2 regions of the Bacteroides nordii genome follow, and region 2 is predicted to be linked to the other one. Evidence: riboswitches for the same ligand, from Rfam matches in the RefSeq annotation. Region 2 holds a riboswitch; the other holds the start of a gene.
What was found. A riboswitch is a leader RNA that binds a small molecule or an ion and turns the genes downstream of it on or off. The one in region 2 is predicted to bind thiamine pyrophosphate.
Positions count from the first base shown of each region.

Region 1: linked by a shared signal. The riboswitch ahead of K8P02_RS21680 (TonB-dependent receptor) and the one ahead of thiS (sulfur carrier protein ThiS) in region 2 are both predicted to bind thiamine pyrophosphate.

Region 1 covers NZ_CP082886.1:5,654,214-5,657,426, forward strand. The annotation lists gene K8P02_RS21680 (TonB-dependent receptor) at 1-1,776, opposite strand, end outside; TPP riboswitch at 1,774-1,872, opposite strand; gene K8P02_RS21685 (mechanosensitive ion channel family protein) at 2,009-2,911, shown strand; gene K8P02_RS21690 (glycoside hydrolase family 3 N-terminal domain-containing protein) at 3,100-3,213, shown strand, end outside.
Region 2 covers NZ_CP082886.1:1,690,803-1,694,015, forward strand. The annotation lists gene K8P02_RS06535 (thiazole synthase) at 1-335, opposite strand, end outside; gene K8P02_RS06540 (thiamine phosphate synthase) at 385-1,005, opposite strand; gene thiS (sulfur carrier protein ThiS) at 1,009-1,209, opposite strand; TPP riboswitch at 1,268-1,360, opposite strand; gene K8P02_RS06550 (superoxide dismutase) at 1,791-2,408, opposite strand; gene K8P02_RS06555 (hypothetical protein) at 2,493-3,213, opposite strand, start outside.

The sequences.
Region 1 (3,213 bases), 1.7 Mb from region 2:
CCAGCGTAGCCAGTCGGTGATACGGGCGCCTAAAGAGAGCTCTACTCCCATGCGGTAGCTGTCTTTGACATTTTCTGCCATTGCCTCACCGATATCGTTTACTTTTCCATTTAGTACCAGTTGGTCGGTATAGTCCATATAATACAGGTTCACTCCGGCAGTGAACCAACTGTTGCGGAAAGTATATCCTAATTCATAATCTAACATTTTTTCCGGACGGGGAAGTTTTTCGAATAGTCCGTCGGTATAGTTATTACGTGTAGGCTCTTTCTGGGCTACAGCAAAAGAAGCGTAAGCGCTGTGGTATGGGTTGAATTGCCAGAATAAGCCGGCTTTAGGATTGAAGAAACTGAAGTGCTCGTTTACGTTCAGGCGTTGGAGATGTCCGGGTTCTGCAGTCCAATCCCATTTATCATTGTCTCCCGTTATCTTGTAATTGATGTAGCGATATTGCAGGTCAGCATAAGCATGCAATCCTCCGGCTATTTGATAATTGGCTTTGACATAGATGTTTCCGTCTGTCTTACTACCATTGTTGCGATAGTATTCATGATCCGGATTCAGCGCTTCAGTATAATTCTTTACCCAGATCACTTTGCCATAATGATCGTTGCTATAACGATTCAAGCCTCCACCCAGAGAGGCATTTAACTTCTCGTTTTTATAATCAACAGAAAATACGCCGCCGCCAAAGCCGCTGTCTACGAGCTTTTGGCGTACCAGATTGGTCTTCGTTTGCGCTTCTGTGTTTCCGGGGAGGTAGAATGGTTTTAGTCCGTACTCTTCCAGTGTACGTCCGTTCTTATACTCCTGGTAATATCCGAAACCATCTGTGTAATGCAGGGCAATGTTCAGATTCCATTCGGAAGAAAACAGGTGATTGAATATTAACTGATAGTTCGTCTGATTATAATTATCCGTCTGGTCGTCATAAAATCCTATGGTGTTTCCTTTGTTCAGGTTGTCGTCTTTGATGGCTCCGTTTGGGTTATAGGTACGGTCAGTCTCCAATTGTTTCCGGCTGATACCGTCCCAGGCATGATAGGTTTTCTCTTTGCCGCCAAAAGTGATAAACTTCAGGGTCGTATTTTCACCGTAATATCCTCCTTGCAGGAAGTACGACTTCAAATCTGATGTGGCACGGTCGCGATATCCGTCACTCTGTATATTCGATACGCGTGCATCAAAGGCCCAATGATTGCCTATCAACCCGGAACCTACGCTAACCGTCTCCTTATGCGTATTGAATGATCCGTAAGAACCGGAAACCTCAGCGTATGCTTTGGAAGGAATGCCTGCTGTACGCAGATTGATACTTGCGCCAAATGCTCCGGCACCATTAGTCGACGTACCTGCTCCACGCTGGATTTGCATATCTTCGAGTGAAGAAGCCAGGTCGGGAGTATTCACCCAAAAGATGGAATGGCTCTCTGCATCGTTCATTGGAATGCCGTTGGCTGTAATATTGATACGCGTGGCGTCTGTACCGCGCACACGAATACTGGTATAGCCTACTCCGCTTCCGGCATCCGAGGTGGTAAGTACCGATGGGGTGGTCGTTAACAGAAAAGGCAGGTCAAGTCCGAAGTTCTGTTTTCGGATCTCCTTTTTAGAAATATTGCTGTATGCCACCGGAGTTTTAGAAGTGGCACGGGTGGATACTATCTGCACCTCTTGCAGGTTGACTACTCTCAAACTATCTTTGGCGCTTGTTTGTGCAAAGATGTTGATGCTGGCTGCCATTAGAAAGGCAACAGCTGATAGATTCTTTTTCATTGTGTAATTTATTCGTTCTCTACGCCGGCATTACCCGGTTCAGGTTCTATGGGTATGTTCTCAGCCCGTCATGTTAAGGCACCCCTGTATTGTGAAATCGTTGGCAAAATTAGCGCTTTCGGATGAGGAAAGCAAAAAAAACTTTTATATTTACTTAAAACAAAGTAACTTTGTAACTTGTTATGATTGAATTAACAGACTCAAATTATTTACTCAAAACAAAAAACTAATTATGCTATTATTACAAATTACTCAGGCTGTAACTGATTCTCTGCAGGTTGCCGCCGACAATCTGGACCAGGCTATTGCTAATGCTGAAGGTCTTGACAAAATATCTCTTATAACCCAACAACTTATAGACGCAGGTGTACGTGCCGGTGGAAGTATCCTGAAAGCGGTGCTTGTTTTTATCGTAGGACGCTTCCTTGTATCGATGCTGAACAAATTGGCTGCCCGGATGATGGACAAGCGGCATGTAGATGTGAGCATCAAGACATTTGTCAAGAGTCTTGTAAATATTTTGTTGACGATACTTTTGATTATTTCAGTCGTTGGTGCATTGGGTGTGGAGACTACCTCATTTGCAGCGTTACTGGCCTCTGCCGGTGTGGCTATTGGTATGGCATTATCCGGTAATCTTCAGAACTTTGCAGGGGGACTGGTGATTTTATTGTTTAAACCCTATAAGGTAGGTGACTGGATTGAGAGTCAGAACTTCTCGGGTACAGTAAGAGAAATACAGATATTCCATACCATTCTGACTACGGGAGATAATAAATTGGTTTACGTACCGAATGGTGCGTTGAGCAGTGGTGTAGTGACGAATTATAATACGCAGGAAACCCGTCGTGTGGAGTGGGTCGTTGGTGTGGATTATGGTGAAGATTATGATAAAGTAGACCGTGTGGTACGTGAAGTACTGGCTGCCGATAATCGTATACTGGATACTCCGGAGCCTTTTATAGCTCTTCATGCACTGGATGCAAGCAGTGTCAATATTGTGATCCGTGTATGGGTGAAAACCTCTGATTATTGGGGCGTTTACTTTGATATCAATAAGGCTATTTACAATACCTTCAATGAAAAGGGTATCAATTTTCCATTCCCGCAACTTACTGTACATCAGGGGAACTAAATAGATAGTGAACGATAAATCATGGACGGTGAACAACTGTGGATAACACAGTTTGTTCACCGTTTATTGTTTTATAACATGTGTGGGCGCACACAAAATGTAATATCTTGATTATAGGTGAATTGGAATTAATTATTATATTTGCAGCCTATCCGTCTTGCAGGCGGTCAAACTCTTATATAATAAATATGAAAAAATTACTTCTTTTAGTATGCATTGCTTGGACTGGGCAGTGCGTTTCAGTTGTTTCTGCACAGTCGTCCTCCAAATCAATCTATAAAAAAGGATGGATTGATTTTAAT
Region 2 (3,213 bases):
ACAGAATCGGGAAGGAGATAACGTGGGTCGGGATGAATTTCGAGTTTCAGCCAGTTTGTACCGAATGCTTCACGTGCCATTTGTGCGGCAAATATAGCCTCTTCGGCATTTCTTACTCCCGACGTATTGGGCAATAACTGAATATGCGGATGGATGATATGTTTCAGCATGTCATCTTCTTTGTTATCCATATCAATACGTTTCATAGCTACTGTCACCATTTCAGTGCCCGATGCCAGAAGAGATTGTTCCATCAGTTCATTAGAGTTGAATTTGCCTGTTCCTAAGAAAATACGGGAGTTGAACTCACGTCCCGCAATAATAAGTTTTTCCATATCTGTGATTTGTGAATTATAATTTATGAATTATCGAGAGGAATCTTTTTTAGAAGTTAATTGATAGAATACGGTTGGTTTCCTCTATCGGATTTTCTGCCCGCAAGATGGTACCGGAAAGGGCGATAGCATTTACTCCGGTTTTCATAATGTCGGGGATATCTTCGAAAGTAATTCCTCCGATGGCAACTACCGGCAGCGTGATATCTTCTTTTTCCATCTGTGAAAGAATGGATGTGTATCCTTCCAGCCCTAACACAGGACTCAGATTCTTTTTAGTTGTAGTAAAGCGGAAGGGACCTATCCCTACATAATCAACTCCTGCCTCATATAGCATTTTCACATCTTCAAAGGTATTAGCTGTTCCTCCGATGATGAATTGCTCTCCCATTCGTTGGCGGGCTTCTGCTACTGGCATATCCATTTTACCCAGATGTACTCCGTCTACTTCTAACTTAATTGCCAGTTCTACATGGTCATCCAATATTAGGATGGACTCGTATTCCCGGCACATTTGTTGCAATTGCAGGGCAACGGCTTCTACCTCTTCAAGCGGGGCCTCTTTCATTCGTAGTTGTATCCATTTGCATCCGCCTTCGAGTGCCATACGTGCCGAGTCCAGATACGAATACTTTTCTGTCCGGTGGGTAATAAATTGTAGATTGATCATTTTTTATCCTCCGCAAGCTGCTTTAATAATAACCAGATTGTCACTCTCATGCAGTACAAATTTATCCCACTCTGTGCGTGGAATCATTTTATTGTTTACCGCGATGGCAATGCCTTGCGAAGGAAGTTCCAACTGTTCGGTCAGTTGGGTGATGGTAGAAGCATCGGTGATTTTTACTTCTTTGTTGTTAACTTGTACTTTCATTGCTACAGAATTAAAATTATAATGAAAGTAAATACAAAGAGAGTGCTAATGGTGGAGGCGATAAAAGTAACACAATCCCTACGTCAGTGCTAACTGCATCAGGTTCCAGGGTATAATCTCAGCCCCTTATAGGGCACCCCTTTGTTTTTACAGGGGCAAAGTAAATGAAAAAGATGCAGAAAAACGGCAAAACGGAGGATTATTTTTAATGGATGTATAAAAAAGATTCATCCGGCAAATGTGTAATTTGTTAATATTGTTAATGCTGTTTTTAACGCTTTGGATATGCCATTCTATATTGTACACTTTAGTATATCAAAAGCGTACAATATAGGATGGTAAAAGTGTACAATTCATATTCGGATAAGTGTACACTCTTGTCTGTCTTTATATAAGAGAATCTTATTTCTTGAAAATCAGCTGGTTATATAAGGGCGAATATTTATATTCCATCTCACATCTTTTCTTTCAGAAAGCTTGTAGTTACTTTTTTGATAACTTCGCGTTTATAGGCTGAATCTAAAAAAAAGACTGTCACTCAATATTGAGTGACAGTCTTTTTTACAATGTTGAGGGGTTTATTACATTCGTTTGTCAACTACTTCCCAATCGATAATGTCCCAAAGGGCATTTACATGATCTGCACGACGGTTCTGATAATCCAGATAGTAGGAATGTTCCCACACGTCAAAGCCTAAAATCGGTTTCAGTCCGGCACGTACCGGGTTGCTTCCGTTGGCTTCTTTAGTGATGTGCAGTTTGCCATTTTTGTCTACTGACAACCAGGCCCAACCTGAACCGAACAATCCAACTGCAGCTGCATTGAATTCTTTTTTAAAGTTTTCAAAGCTACCAAAGTCACGTTTGATGGCTTCTGCCAATTTATCGGAAGGTTCTTTCTTTGAAGGCTTTCCTGCAAATTGTAAAAAGTAGAGTGTATGATTCAGTACCTGTCCGGCATTATTGAAAATGGCACCATCCGGCGCTTTTGCTACGATCTCTTCTACGGTCTTACCTTCGAACTCGGTTCCCGGAACAAGGCTATTGAGATTATTTACGTAGGTTTGCAGATGTTTACCATAATGAAAATCTATAGTTTGCTGACTGATTACAGGTTCCAGCGCATTATTAGCGTACGGAAGTTTAGGCATCTCGTAAGTCATGGTTATAAATATTAAAGACATTAATAATGTATTCATAATGTTTGGTTATTAACTATACACTATTAACATACGAAAACCCATAAATGTTTATAGAGACAATCAAAAATCTATCTGTTTGTTCTATTTAATTATTATTTGTTCCGTTATCTCCGGATTTCCCTTTGCTGTTTTCCGTATCCATCGTCCGGCCTGATCGTATTCATAATACATGTTGCTATCTATCTGGTTCCCAAATTCATCATACACGAAATACTGTGAGCAGACTCTTTTTTCGTTGTTTACCAGTATTTGTGTAGAAATGATTTTTGCCAGATAACCGTATTTATCATATTCATATACATCTGTCTGTGAACTGATTTGTGTCGGTAGCGGATTTTTAGGGAGCGGCAATACATATTGTGATTTTATTTCATTTCCTTTACTGTCATATTGATGCATTGTGGACGAAAGCATGACATCTTTATTGTACTCCTTTTCTTCTATTAGTTTTCCCTGACGATTGTAGCTGCTCAATACCAGTCTGCCATCGGTATATTTCAGTGAATCACTCTGAATTGTTCCATCGGTATCAAATGTTCTTGTTCTCTTATATATTTCTTTTTTTGTTTTGGTATTTATCTGTATTTCCTGTGTACATCTATCCTGTGCATCGTAAAAGAAAGAGGTATGGAATTGCAGGTTACCGGTAGTAATGTCTATACCCGCCGGCTTTCCGTTTTCCAGATAGGTATATACCTCTGTGGTATTTTTATTATTTTGCTTCTCTTCTGTTTTCGTCAGTATTCCTTTTTTATAATATTTGACCGTAGCAGGAGTAATCCATATCACCGAATCTTCGAAC